Regions from separate parts of the Paenibacillus sp. NPDC056579 genome, predicted to be linked through region 1. Evidence: riboswitches for the same ligand, from Rfam matches in the RefSeq annotation. Region 1 holds a riboswitch; the other holds the start of a gene.
What was found. Region 1 has a riboswitch for cobalamin ahead of ACFQ88_RS07960 (ABC transporter substrate-binding protein). Riboswitches for the same ligand answer to the same signal wherever they lie in the genome.
Positions count from the first base shown of each region.

Region 1 (7,199 bases):
TTGCTTCAATACGGTCTGCCCGTTATAGGCAAGACCGGCATCGTCTGCCTCGATGATCTCGTTCGGCATCCCTTACGCCCCCCTTCACTTATCAGTCGCAGCGCAGAGCTGCGAGCTCCGTCAGCGATATCCGATCGACTAGCCTCCGGATATCCGCTTGTTTCTTTTCAGCAAATAAGCAAAAAACGGCGCCCCCATAAAAGCCGTCACTACCCCTAAAGGAATTTCCGTCGGACTAAGCAGCGTTCGGGCCAGCGTATCCGCCCACAATACGTAGAAAGCGCCGCCAATGATCGATAAAGGAAGCAGCAGCCGGTAATCCGGCCCGACCAGCAGTCGCAGCAAATGCGGGACGATCAGTCCTACGAAGCCTACGACGCCCGATACGGACACGGCTGCCGCAGTAACCAGCGTTGCGCATGTGAGCACAACCACCTTCGTCCTCTCGACACGGATGCCCAGGTAGGCCGCCTGCTGCTCCCCAAGCGCAAGCAAATTCATAGCTCGGCCATATCCGAGCAAAATCAGCGCGCCTGCTGCCAAATAAGGCAGCAGTACGAGCGAGAACGACCACCCCCGAAGCGCGAGGCTGCCCATTAACCAGAACACGATTTCATTAATGACCTGCTTCGACATGGTCACCATCAGCGACACGAAGGCGCCGAGAAATGCCTGCATGACGACGCCGGACAAAATTAACGCCTCCATGCGCAGCTTTCCGTCGGTCCTGGCCAGCAAGAGTACAGTCACCAGCGACAGGACGCCTGTGAAAAACGCCACTACCGGTACCGTCCAGATGCCCAGCAGCGCAAACTGCAAACCGAACAAAATGAGAAAGGACGCGCCGACCGAAGCGCCCGAGGAAACGCCGAGCGTATACGGGTCGGCCAGCGGATTGCGCAGCACTCCTTGGAAGGCGGCTCCCGCAATGCCGAGCGAGGCTCCGACGAGCAGCCCTAACAGCACGCGCGGGAATCGGACGCGCCAGATGATCTGCTCGGAGGCCGGCTGCCAGTCCGGCTGCACGGATGTGCCGATCCACGGCACGTGATGCAGCAATATTTTCCACACGTGCACAATGGGCACATGAACCGTACCGATCGACAAGCTGATCGTCACGGAAAGAAGAAGGAGCAGAATCCCCGCTCCTCCCCAAACGGTTAGCCTCCGTTTCATCCTATTTCACCAATTCCGGATAGATGCCCTTGGCAACCTCCAGCAGACCTGCCGTAATGCGCGGCCCCGGACGGCTGATCGTGTCCTTGTCCACCCCGGACAGCTTGTTGTTTTTGACGGCGTCGATCGAAGCCCAGCTGCTGCGCTCCTTAATAATTTGATCCATCGATTTTTTCGATTGCTCGTCGATCAGGTTTTTCGGGTACAAAATGACCTGCGGGTTGTCCGCAATCACTTTTTCCTCGTTAAGCTTGGCATAACCCGTAACGTTGGAAGATACGTTAATGCCGCCGGACAGAGTGATCAGCTCATCCATGAACTCGCCTTTTCCTACCGTCCAGCCCGGAGAGAACTCGATAAACACCTTTTTCTTCTGCTCCGGCTTCAAATCCTTCACGGCATCCGTCACCTTCTGACGATCCGCTTTCATCGAAGCGACGAGCTTCTCCGCCTGCTCCTGCTTATCGAAGATTTGGCCGAACATAATAATATTGTTCATTACGTCGTCGATCGTCTTCGGCTCCACCTTGAACATGTTGACCTTCAAGCCTCTCAGCTGCTCCACGACAGGAACCTTCATCGATACGCCCGTCAGTACGACATCGGCATTAGCACCGATCAGTGCCTCTTCATTCGGCTTCACGATGCTGCCCATCTTCGGCTTCGACTTCGCTTCCGCCGGATAATCGCAGAAATCGGATACCCCGACCACTTTATCTCCCAAGCCCAGAGCGAACAGCGTCTCCGTCTCGCTCGGGGATACCGATACGATACGGAACGGCGCTTTCTCGAAGGTAAACTCTTTGCCTGTCGCATCTTTCACCTTGATCGGATATACCGTCGCTTTGGCTTGAGCGGCCGGCTGACCGGTTTGATTCCCGCCCGCCTTGGGAGGATCAACCAAATTGCCGGTTGCCGGAGGCTGTGTTTGCTGCGGTTGCTTCGGCGCACAGCCGGCGGCGCTGAATACCAGCGCAAGGCCCAGTACGGCGGCCAGCCATTTTTTCGTGCTTTTACGTGAATGATTGCTTGTCATATCCATATAACTCCCTTTTCTCTTCCGAGATGACCCCGGAATCTTATCAATTGTATTGCTATTAACTAAAAACCGGAAACCGGCTTGGAAAGCAGCAAAAAAATCCCTCTGATTCATTTGTGGAAAAGGAATCAGAGGGCTTACGGCTTATCAAACGGCAATCAGGCTCTCAACCGAGAACCGTTTGTGCGTGACGCTCCTTTTTTCCTCGAAAAGGTCGGTCGGTATTCGAACGAGGCAGGTTTCCTGACTTATGGATCTTGCGACGCCTCGCCTTCCCATTCCCGTGACAGGGTACAGTGGCTTCATGAGGGTCACTCCAAATACAGTGGCGGGACCGTGCCGGATTGTCACCGGCTTCCCTTTTAACCCGCAAGCAAGCTTCCTGCTCGCAGGCACCTCTTCGAATCTATGAAATTATGAATCCGATACCTGGTAGCACCTTGAACTATCACTGTTGTATGTCGCTTGCCTATTTTTGAGCGATGATCTTCATCACTTGCATCACTTTATCCTGATTTTTGGCATTGGCCGGGACGAAAGCTACCAAATCCTTGCCGTTCAGCTTCAGCTCCGTGAACCATTTGGACTGCTCCAAAGGAATCCCGTACAGATGCTTTTCTTTTTTCGCAGCCCCGTCTTTGGTGTCTACCGGCAATTCCAGCACACCGTCAGGGAAATCCTCCTGCTTCGCCACATTATCCAGACTGACATAGCCGCCCTGCTGGCCGATTTGCTTGAATTGCTCCGTAGGTACGACAATGATGCCGTTCTCCCCCGCAGCGATTTCCACTATTAATTTCTCCATAGAAAAAATCGGTGTCGTCACGATGCTAACGGTCGGCGCCGTTCCGACTTTCGTCTGCAATGCCGCCTGCAGCTTGTCTCCCACCTCGGCAGGAATGCCATTGGACCCCATCATAAACATCGGTACGTCGGCCTTCGGCCCTCCGCCGCAGCCGGCAAGCACTGCCAGCAGCATCAGCATAAGCATGATTTTGCCTCTCATGATCCCTCTCCTTATGCAATCTTTACGCGAGAATTCCTCTCTATTTCTAGCCCTCATCATATCATAAAAGTCGAGGTTGTATCAAAAAAGATAAGAAGGGAATATGTGTTGCACAAATCGCTTTCGCCTTACCGTTTCGTCAGCAACGAAAAAGGAACCTCACCGGTTCCTCTTGTATTGATTCATATATTCATTGATTTTTTTATCCAGCATCATGCTGATCTCTACGACGTTCGGAGAAGTCAGACTTTTCTCGCGCTGAACAAGCTGCTCCAGCTCCAAACGCAGATTATAAATTTCTTCTTCTAAAGATAAGGCAGATGAAGACTGTTTCTTTTTTCCAAAAATCCACTTGGCTCGATCATCTTTCTCTCGAATCCAGCTAATATCCATATACTGCCTAAGCCGATATTCAGGAAAAGCCATTTTCATCCCCCCTTCAAAAGCATATCTTTAGACTCAGAAGTCTCATACGAGAATAATGGCATGAAACTTCTATACTATTAAAGATACCAGTTTTTCACGAGGTTGGAAATGACTACTTTTGTCGAAACTATAATTTACGGATAAAATTACCTATTCTGTCAATTGCTTCGAGCAGCTGGTTGACCGAAGTAGCGTAAGAACAGCGTACAAAGCCCTCCCCGCCCAGTCCGAACACGTGCCCGGGCACGGCTGCAACCTTCGCTTCATGCAACAGACGCTGGGCAAAATCCTCCGAGCTTAGGCCTGTAGACGCAATGGAAGGGAATGCATAAAATGCGCCTTGCGGCTCATGACACTCCAGACCGATCTCACGGAAGCCCTGCACAACCAGACGGCGCCGCTGATTATAAGACTCTACCATGCGGTCCTTTTCTTCCATCCCGTTCTTCAACGCTTCCAGAGCTGCCACCTGACCCATCGCCGGAGCACACATTACCGTATACTGGTGAATTTTGAGCATCGCCGAAATCAAATCCTTATGACCGCAGGCATAGCCCATTCTCCAGCCCGTCATGGCGAACGCCTTGGAAAAGCCGCTGACGAGAATCGTCCGGTCGCGCATTCCCGGAATCGATGCGAAGCTCACGTGCTTTTGCTCATAGGTCAGCTCGGCATAAATCTCGTCGGAAATAACAATCAAATCGTGCTCTTCGACGATTTTGGCGATCGGCAGCCAATCCTCGTAGGTCATGATGCCACCGGTCGGATTGCTTGGATAACAGAGGATCAGCACCTTCGATTTCGGTGTGATGCTCGCTTTTAACGCTTCCGGCGTCAGCTTGAAGTTATCCTTGGCGAACGTTTCAATGCCTACCGGAATCCCTCCGCCGATCCGTGTAATCGGTGAATAGGATATGTAGCACGGCTCCGGCACGAGCACTTCATCTCCTGGCACGATCAAAGCCCGCAATGCCAAGTCAATGGCTTCACTGCCGCCAACCGTAACGAGAATTTCATCTGCCGGCTCATACGGCGTATGGAACGAATCGTACAAATACTCGGCGATAGCTTCCCTCAGCTCGGGCATGCCTGCATTGGGCGTATACTTCGTATTGCCGCGCTCCAACGAATACACACAAGCTTCACGCACATGCCATGGCGTACAGAAGTCCGGCTCGCCGACGCCGAGCGAAATAATGTCCTTGCTCGCGCTGACGAGATCAAAAAACTTGCGGATGCCCGAAGGCGGTATCTCTCTTACTAATGGCGCCAAGTAATCCGACATGGATTTGGAAGTGGTTCCTTGCTGTTGGTTGATCATCGCTATTCATCCTTTACGGTGAAATTAACATACGGCGATCGTCCTCATGGTCTTCAAAAGTGATGCCGTCCTGCTTGTATTTCTTTAAAATAAAATGCGTTTTGGTCGATAACACGCGATCGATCGGAGACAATTTGTTCGACACGAAGCCTGCGACCTCTTTCAGCGTTTTGCCTTCGATTTCGACAAGCAAATCGTACGCTCCGGACATGAGGTAAACGGATTTGACTTCTGGATATAAGTAAATGCGCTCCGCAATAGCGTCGAAGCCGCGGCCGCGCTCCGGTGTAATTTGTACTTCGATCAAGGCCGTAACCTTCTCGTTGTCTACCTTCGCCCAGTTTACTATAGGCGCATACTTAATAATGACGTGCGCTTCCTCGAGCTGTTTGATCGCTTCCGTTACTTCCGCCTCCGAGGCTCCCAGCATGGTCGCAATTAAAGCAGGCGTTCTTCTCGCGTCTTCCTTAAGCAGCTCAATAATACGCATTTTAAACTGTTCCATCGGTGGTTAACCCTCCTCAAATATACCCTGCGAAGCGAAAACAAGATGCCCATTCCTTTTGCTGCAGGGAACCCGGCACACAACCCGGCATAGAACTGTCCCCGTTAAGCATGCTCTCAAATTTTCGCTAAAAAAATACAAACTAAATTATTACTTCATATTACACCCAACCGCAGACTTTTTGCAAAATAAAATTCACCGTGCTCGGCAACCTCAACCGGAGCGCGCCCTCTGCAAGCAAAAAAGCCCGCGGACACGGCGGCCCGGGGCTGTATCTTATGGGGATGTTGTTGTTACAAGTCAGATGCGTTGAATGGAAAGCAGCTTGCGCATGTAGGCTTCAATATCCCTGTTTTTGTAATCCTGAAGCACGGTAAATTCATAATGATTACCTGCTCCGCTCTCGTCGGCCAGCCTGCCTAATCCGACCAGACGTCCTTTATCGTAAGCGGCGACGACGCAGCGGCTTTGGCAATACGTTTCATATACAAGTCCGGATTCGCTGCCATTCTCCTCGACGGAAGCCAGAAGCTCCTGTAGCTGTCCTTGTGCAGGAAGCACATTATCCAATGCAATGATCAAAGCAATCACCTTCCTACTGAGTTCTTATGTTTATAATTATACATGTACATGTATTTTTATTCAATACTTATTCAGCATATTTACATAATGTTTACGTCCCGATTTTTCAATGCAAAAAAGCGCCCCGGACGAGGCGCTGTGCTGTGAGATCCCCTTTTTACCCAAGGGGACGTGCGGTATCTCTGCTTGCGAAACCAGTTTTCCTACGAAAAACTTATCTATGGAGTAACCCAGTTTATCTGAAAATGCTAAAAGGGGATCTCCCGGAAGAGCGCAGGCTGCCGCTGGAGGTAGGTCCCCGCGGGTACCCTTGCAGCTTTTTCCGTGCTTAGGGTTTCACAGAAAAACAGCACCTCGAACGAGGCGCTGAGCTTTGAGCAAATTTTTTTGTGTTAGGGTGGCGAGGGATGCCGGCATCCAATACTTTAAGCTGCCCTCAAGTACAGACCTTACGTCACCATTACATCCTAACGTTCTGTAGCAGGGTGATCGGACCGTAGATCCGCTATTCCATCAAAAAGTGGTCAATTTGCAGGGCGATCGGACTACAGATCCGTTATATTACCAAAAACTACTGTTTTTTGGGGTGAAATCTGCAAATAGCGGACTCTCGGTCCGATAGCACTGCAAAAGCAGCATCAATCCAATAAATAGCGGATTTCCTGTCCGATAGGTTCGCCTTGCCCTAGTTCGACGGGCTACATTTCTGTACATTCGCTCCAGAGGATTCCACAACAACAGCGCAAATGGGAAATTCACCACTGATACTCCGCCGCGGAAGCTTACAGTCCATTTCGAGTTTCACAGGCTTCCCTTATGAGAAAATGCCCATGCTCAAATAACGTTCTCCGGTATCCGGCGCAATGCACAAGACACGCTTGCCTTTGCCGAGCTTCTTGGCAATTTGCAAAGCCGTCCATACCGACGCTCCCGAAGAAGGCCCTACAAGGATGCCTTCTTTGCTTCCCAGCTCCCGGGTCGTACGCAGAGCGTCCTCATCGGCAACCTGAATAATTTCATCATATACATTCGTATTAAGTATTTCCGGCACGAAGCCAGGGCTTGTCCCAACGAGCTTGTGCGGACCCGGCTTACCGCCCGACAACACCGGCGAACCTTTCGGCTCCACGACGTAAATCTTAAT
Region 1 covers NZ_JBHTVD010000002.1:84,054-91,252, reverse strand. Annotated here, with positions in the region: gene ACFQ88_RS07970 (ABC transporter ATP-binding protein) at 1-69, opposite strand, end outside; gene ACFQ88_RS07965 (FecCD family ABC transporter permease) at 139-1,176, opposite strand; gene ACFQ88_RS07960 (ABC transporter substrate-binding protein) at 1,178-2,212, opposite strand; cobalamin riboswitch at 2,432-2,630, opposite strand; gene ACFQ88_RS07955 (hypothetical protein) at 2,685-3,221, opposite strand; gene ACFQ88_RS07950 (aspartyl-phosphate phosphatase Spo0E family protein) at 3,381-3,647, opposite strand; gene ACFQ88_RS07945 (aminotransferase class I/II-fold pyridoxal phosphate-dependent enzyme) at 3,775-4,968, opposite strand; gene ACFQ88_RS07940 (Lrp/AsnC family transcriptional regulator) at 4,982-5,473, opposite strand; gene ACFQ88_RS07935 (hypothetical protein) at 5,774-6,055, opposite strand; gene cysK (cysteine synthase A) at 6,870-7,199, opposite strand, start outside.

Region 2 (7,199 bases), on a different contig from region 1:
AGAGGTGCCGAGATCGCCCTGAACCGCATTCGCTAACCATCGTCCGTACTGAACGGCGTACGGCGCGTTCAGCCCCAGCTGCTCCCGCATAGAGGCAATTTCCTGCTCCGTAGGCTCCCTGACTCCGCTCTGGCTCAACGCCTCGACGGCCGGATCACCGGGCGACAAGACGCTGAGAGCAAACGCTATGAGCGAGACGCCGATCAGAACGGGAATGGCGGCCACCCATCTGCGAAGGAGATATTTCATGGCTACTCAGTCCATTCCAGCTTAGACAGCGTCGTTCCGTAGATCGTCGCTTGATAGCCCTTGATTTTCTTGTTATACGCAATCAGATTCGCATCATTGAACAGAGGAATCGTCGGCAGGTCTTGAGCCGCAATCGTCTGAATTTCGTTATAGATCACTTTCCGGTCGTCCATGCTTAGCGTTGTTTTCGCCTGATTCAGCAGCTGATCGATGCGCTCGCTTTTGTAGCCGAGGCTGTAGCTTTTATTGCTTGAACCGCCGCTCGACAAATAATTCGTAAACAGCGTGAACGGATCGGCGTTCGGCAGCCCTTGCGTTGCCAGCGCCAGATCATACTCCCCTTTGGCCTGCGCCTCCTTGAATGCTGCGCCATCCAATATTTTGATTTGCACATCCAGGTTCAGCTCTTTGAGCACCGACTGCAGCAGCTCGGCCTGCGCTTTGTAAGGGTACCGGTCCAACCCGTAGGTCGGCACGATGAGATCGATCTTCTGCGTCTTGCCTCCGGTCGCTTCCGCCGCCAGCCGTTTGGCCTCGGTCGCATTCGTGACCGTTTTGATCTCCTTATAAAAAGGAGACGTCGCGTTCAAGATGTTGACCGTTTCCGTCGGGTAGCCCAAATAAAGCTCCTTCACCAGCTGCTGACGATCGATAATCATGCTGACCGCCTGACGCATGGCAGGATTGTCAAACGGCGCACGCTTGCCGTTCGGGTGAATGTAATGGGAGATCGTCGATTTGGTCACCGACACCTCAAACCGGTTATCCTTCACCAGCTCCTTGGCCAATGCCGGAGGGAGCGCCCCCAAATCCATGACGCCCATAATTTCGCCGGACTTCAAAGCGGCCAGTCTCGTGTCCGGATCGGGGATGACGCGCACGCGGATCTTTTTTGTTTTGGCTTTCTCGCCATAGTAGCCATCAAAAGCTTCCAGCAGCGCATACTGATCCTTCTGATGCTCGATCAGCTTGAACGGTCCGGTTCCTTGCGGCAGACCGTTGAAATCGCCTTTTTCATTGAAGTTCAACGGGCTGTATATCGGGCTTGCGAAGTTGACCATCGAGTACAGCAAAGCAGGCTGCGGGTTATCGAAGACGAGCTTGAAGGTCATCTCGTCAACCTTCGCCGCTTCCTTTAACCCTGGATAAGCGCTTTTGATATCCAGCGTATAGAACGGGGAGCTTTTCGGGCTAACCTGCTTGTACCGGTTGAAATTAGCAATTACGGCATCTGCGTTCAACGGCTGGCCGTCATGGAATTTCACGTTATCCTGCAGCTTGAACGTCCACTCCTTGCCGTCCGGGGACATCGTCCACGATTTGGCCAGCTTCGGAGCCGGCTGACCGTCTTCTGCCGAGGTGACCAGCGGTTCCCATACGTATAGAATCGTGCTTGTGTAATAAGCGTCTTGAGGTCCCGGCGCCAAATCCCGCGGAGCGGCAAGGACGACTTCCTCCGGATTGGCGATGGCCGTGCCTGTCTGATTCGCCGGCCTGGAAGCAGGATTCGCCGTACTGCATCCGATCAAAACTAATAAAAAGCATAATATGATTGCGGCAGCCATATAAGGCATTTTGTGTATTCTTCTGTTCATGTTCATGTATGACCCTTCTCTCTATGTATAAATAAAAATGAATGAACCGGTTAAACTGCATTGTCTTGTTTCTTCCTGGCCGCTTCCTCCCGGGTCGTTCCAGCAGCACCGAGACCGGTTGCAACAAAGACCTTATCGTACGTATATACCAGATGCTCCTCCAGTACATGTCCTTGAAGCAAATGCTCACGGACTATTCGTCTGCCCAAATCGGGAGTTATCGATTTATACCAGACCCCTTGCGGATACACCGTGACGACGCAAGCGTCCTCGCATCGGCCATTGCACCGGGTTCGTGTAGTATGAATCGAATCGTCGGCTCCCCAGGCAGCAATTTCATTACGAATGGCCAGAGTCACCTCATCGGCCTCCTTTCGGGTACAGCTGCCTCCGTTACAAATCAGTACATGATGGCTTGTCTTCGATAAATCCCATGTCGCCAATCTTGCCACTCCCTTTCTTCTTGGCTTCAAGCCTTTGCTCCAGCCGGGATGTAACGCAAAAAAGGCGTCTTTACCCAGCACAAAATAAGGTAAAGGCGCCCCATATAATCCATAAAATAAATAGACGATGGCCGTCCTTAACACCTCCCTATCTTCCGTAGGTTCGAATCAGTGCTGTCAGAACAGGCAGGTCTCCTGGCTCCGGGATCTTCGTCATTGGCGGCCTTCCCGATCTTTGAACCGTTCAAAGATCAGTGGCATAGAGTGCCGTGACTACTCCGTTACAGTGGCGGGACCGCGTCGGCTTTACACCGAACTTCCCTATTAAGCTTCAGCTAACAGCTGAAGCACCTGTTCCCATCATTTAGTTGTCATCAAACAACACTGATCATACACGATTATTCATTTTTTGTACAACTTCATTCCTTTTAATAGTAATTATTACAATTAAACAATAACGATTTATTCTTCCATTGTCAACCTTCGGGTTTCCAGTCCATTTGAAAACCACCCGAGAATAACCTGTACGCTTTGCCGGGCCTAAACTTTCCTATGCAAAAAAAGCCCGACCTGTATGGCCGGACCCGGGTATAAAAAGCTATGCGATTTGCCCATCCTAGACAGGAGGGGGGTGAGACCTATGGCAAGAGACGTATTGTGTGAAGTGAACTCCTGTAAGTACTGGGCTGCAGGAAACCAATGCAACGCTTCTTCGATTTATGTTGTCAGCCAACGCGGCAACAAAGCAAACAATTCCGAAGAAACGGACTGCAAGACGTTCGAATCGAAAATTTAAATTTTTCTTTTCCCTCGCAGAAGACAGCCTATCGATCCATAGGTTGTCTTTTTCTTTGCTCGTTAAACAGTATTGCCAATAATAATGATAATTATTATCAATTATCGATTTCCTGCCCAAAAAGGTTATCGCAAGAAAATTCCCGCTCAGCCCTAACTACATCGTAGCCATATTGCCGCCGCCATAATTCGTTTGGAACGGGTTCGACGGCATCGGCTCCTTATCCTGCTTCTCCGGCGGCGCTCCTGCGCCGTTGTCCATTTTGCTCGTGCCCTGGAATACGCCGCCTTCGTCGATGATAAGCGATTGCGCCGTCGTATTGCCATACAGCTTGCCCGTTGACCGGATCGTCAGCTTGCCCTTGCACAGCACATTTCCGTTGACGGTTCCCGCCAAAATCACGTTTCTCGCGATAACGTTCGATTTGACCACGCCATGCTCGCCGATCGTCACATCTCCCGCGCAATCTACGTCTCCGGTAATATGCCCTTCGATTCGGATACTGGCTTCGGATTTGATGCGTCCTTCAAACAAGGTACCCTCTCCGATCAAAGTATCGGTCGCTTGAATATCCCGCCCGATTTTTTTGCTTTTAAACATCATTTCGCCTCATTTCTAATTAGTATGGTCATTCTAGTTCAAATAAGGTTTAGGATCCGTGCTCTGGCCGTTCTTCAGCACCTCATAATGCAGGTGGGCCCCGGTGCTTCTTCCGGTTGATCCTACCAGGCCGATCACATCGCCTTTTTGCACTCGTTCGCCCTGCTTGACGTTGATTTTATTTAGATGCATGTACCACGTTTGCAGTCCTTTTGAATGAGTAACCACAATGTTGTTTCCATGCGAGGAATCGCTGCCTGTAGAACTGACAATCCCGTCTGCCGTAACCCGTACGGGAGTATTCATCGGTGCAGCAATGTCATAACCGCTATGGAAGCTTGGTCTGTACGTAAACGGATCCTTGCGAATCCCGAAGCCGGATGTAATATTCCTGCTGTCCACGGGCCAAATATTCGGCGTAATACGGAGCAGCTCCTGCGCCTGAACGGCCTTTGCCTTCGTATCGGTAATGCTGCCTTGAAGCTCTGCCACTTCTTGGTTCATGGAGCTCAGGTGCTGTTTCGTCTGCTCGAGCAGCGTCTTGATCTCTTCGTCGGTGACAGGACGGTTGGAGCCGCCCATCGCGTTAGAATCTACGGAGGAGGATGCGGCAGATGCGGTTGATTTGGCCGCGCCCGTGATCGTACGAACTTCGTCCTCCAGCTTGCGGATATCGTCGATTCTCCCCTTCATCTCCACCGTTTGCTGGGATAATTGGATCAGCTCGTTTTGCAGCTGTTCGATCGTATCGTTCTTCTCCTGGACCGTGGTGCTGTACACAGCCTCTTGACTGACGATGCGGCTCTGCAAGTCCGCCGTGACCCATGATGTCCTCGCATGGTTCACATACAGGACCAGCGTAACCGACAACAAGGCAATTAGTCCTGCTCCGGCACAATAAAGGAGCGCCTTTGGTACTTCAAATCGCCGGACCGCGCTGTTGGCATCGGGAATAATGACGAATGTAAACCGTTTATTGATCCGTTTGACCTTCATGTTAGCTCCTTTAAGCTTGGCACAAATTAACATTATTCGATAGAATACGATCTTATTCGTCGCATCCCGGGAAAAAACCTGCCGATGTTTTCATAAATAGTGGAAAATAGTTCTAAAGTACGAAGGGATTTTGTTGAATTAAATCGAATCATAGTACCAAAGTAATTTATTGGAGCTGACTGGAGGGAAATTCATACATGATCTTGGCCGGAATCGATATCGGCAACGATAGCATCAAGGTAGTCCTGGACGGGGTTCGCGATCCGTTAATGATCCCCAACATTGTTGCACCCGGGTATGAAAGACATATTTTGCAGGAGGAGGATTCTCCTCTGAAGGCGCTTGATGTCGTAGTGCACAGCCCACGTTTGTCAAGAAACAATCAAAGGTACTTCGTCGGCCTTCTAGCCATGGAGAACGAGGATAGCGTAGAGCTCGAGGAGACGGATAACAAAGCGGTGTCGGATCAGTCGCTGATCGTCGCAATCACCGCACTGGCTTACGCAGGCATAGCAAGCCAATCGGTAGCGAGCACCGGCTTCGGCAATACCGAGGAAGTGGAGTATGTAATAGGGACCGGGCTTCCGGTACGCACTTATTCGTATTATCACAAACAGTTCGAGGACCGTCTGGTCGGGGAGCATGAGGTCACGTTTCTGTCTACGCCTCACCTCAAAAACCGCAAGATCAAAGTATCGATCCGTAAAGCCGTCGTCTCCATCGAAGGGGCGGCCGCATTGTTTCAACTGGCAACGCACGACAATTTGCAGGTGAAGGACGAAGAGCTGTACCACGGCTGTATTGGAATTTGTGAGATGGGTGCGCTAACGACGGATTTTCCGGTTATTAACAAAATGAGCATCGATAATCAGTTCAGCACTGGAGAACAGATCGGACTGGCTACGTATCTGGACAACATTATCCGCGATGTGGAGGACCAGTACGGCTACCGGTTCCCTAGCCGCGCCAAGCTGGTGCAGCGGATCAAGCGAAACGACTTCGCGATACGCCGTATCGGTGAAGGCCAGTCGAGCATGAAGCCGGTAGTCGATATGTACTTCAGCCGGGCGGCGCACAAGATCGTCGATCTGATCAAGAAGCGCTGGAAGAAGCACCCCGACATCCAATGCTTCTATGTTGTCGGCGGCGGAGCTGCCGCGCTACGTCCTTACATTATCGACGCCGCGGGCCCGATGAAGCTGCGGTTCGTGGAGGACAGCGAGCTGCTCAATGTGCAGGGCTACTTGAAGCTCGCCCGAAGCAAAATGAATCAGAACGCGTTCGTGTAACGAGCGGTTGTCACTTCTTTCACTGCAGGTGCCTGTACCTGCAGTGATTTTGTTTTATGGATAAATTAGGCAGGAACACAAGCGACTTCCGCAATAGTACCGTATACTATCTCAGATCGTGAGAGGAGCTGATAGGTAAATGGCATATCGTAATCACAATTGTTGTCCTCCAACGGACCCCATTATGACTAACCCGCGGAGGGTTGTTAGAAACTTTTATCATCCGCAGCTTGTGCAAGTGATTCACCCTATTGAAATCGTCAACCGTCACCATTGTTACCCTGTCTACCAGCATTCGGTCACTTGCAGCGAAAGAGACGAATGGGTAGGAAGCGCTCAACCTTATTTCCGCAAAGACAATCAATAATTGACGTCGCCCTGACAACCTCGGAATTGCAGCATCCAATATGGTGAGCCGAGCGCGCCAAAAGGACCACCCGGTTTGTACCCGGAAGGTCCTTTTGGGGCAAAGCTTTTCAATGAATTACGCTTCTCCGGGAGATTCCGCCGATCCGGCTGAGCTCTGCCGGTTGCGATACAATGGAATCATCACCAGCACGCCGATGATAAACAAGATCGCTGCGGCCTCATACATAATGACAATGTTGAACACGCTTTTCAGCCAACCGGCCAAGCTCATCGTGACGACCATCCCTCCCATAAACAGAGGGTTCAAGATACCGTTGACCCGGCCTACATACGCTTCATCCGTATTGCTCAAAATCATCGTGTTGATACCGATCTGGATGGCCGGAAGCACCAGCCCCGAAATGAATTGAGCCGCCAGTGTGAGCCACAGAGAGGTCGAGAACCCGATGACGATCATCCCGATCGCGCTGACGACCATCCCGATGCCTAGCATCGTTTGCGGCGAATACTTCTTGGACAACCCGAGCGCGAAGCCTCCGCCAATAATCATGGCAACGCCGTTGGCGGTCATAAGCCATTGCAAGTTCTCCTTCGGCAGACCGAGCCGCTCTGTCACCAGAAAAATACCAAGCGGCTGGATCAGACCGATGGCCAGTCCCGCGCTCAAGAAACAGCCGCCCAAAGTGGTCAATGTTTGTTTGGACAATACGTAACGGAAGCCTGCGGCCATTTCCTCGCCCAAATTCGTCTTCGCCTTCTCCTCTTCAGCCGCTGCCTTGTCGGAAGGCAGCATCAGCAGAACGGCGGCGGACAGCAGGAATGCGATGCCCATAATGAAAATCGCCGTCTGAATCCCGTAGTT
Region 2 covers NZ_JBHTVD010000005.1:477,642-484,840, reverse strand. Annotated here, with positions in the region: gene nikB (nickel ABC transporter permease) at 1-249, opposite strand, end outside; gene ACFQ88_RS21875 (ABC transporter substrate-binding protein) at 252-1,850, opposite strand; gene ACFQ88_RS21870 ((2Fe-2S) ferredoxin domain-containing protein) at 1,895-2,287, opposite strand; cobalamin riboswitch at 2,456-2,657, opposite strand; gene ACFQ88_RS21865 (DUF1540 domain-containing protein) at 2,928-3,083, shown strand; gene ACFQ88_RS21860 (bactofilin family protein) at 3,240-3,683, opposite strand; gene ACFQ88_RS21855 (M23 family metallopeptidase) at 3,717-4,679, opposite strand; gene ACFQ88_RS21850 (ParM/StbA family protein) at 4,877-5,968, shown strand; gene ACFQ88_RS21845 (MFS transporter) at 6,453-7,199, opposite strand, start outside.
Region 2: another riboswitch for cobalamin. It lies ahead of ACFQ88_RS21870 ((2Fe-2S) ferredoxin domain-containing protein); the one in region 1 lies ahead of ACFQ88_RS07960 (ABC transporter substrate-binding protein).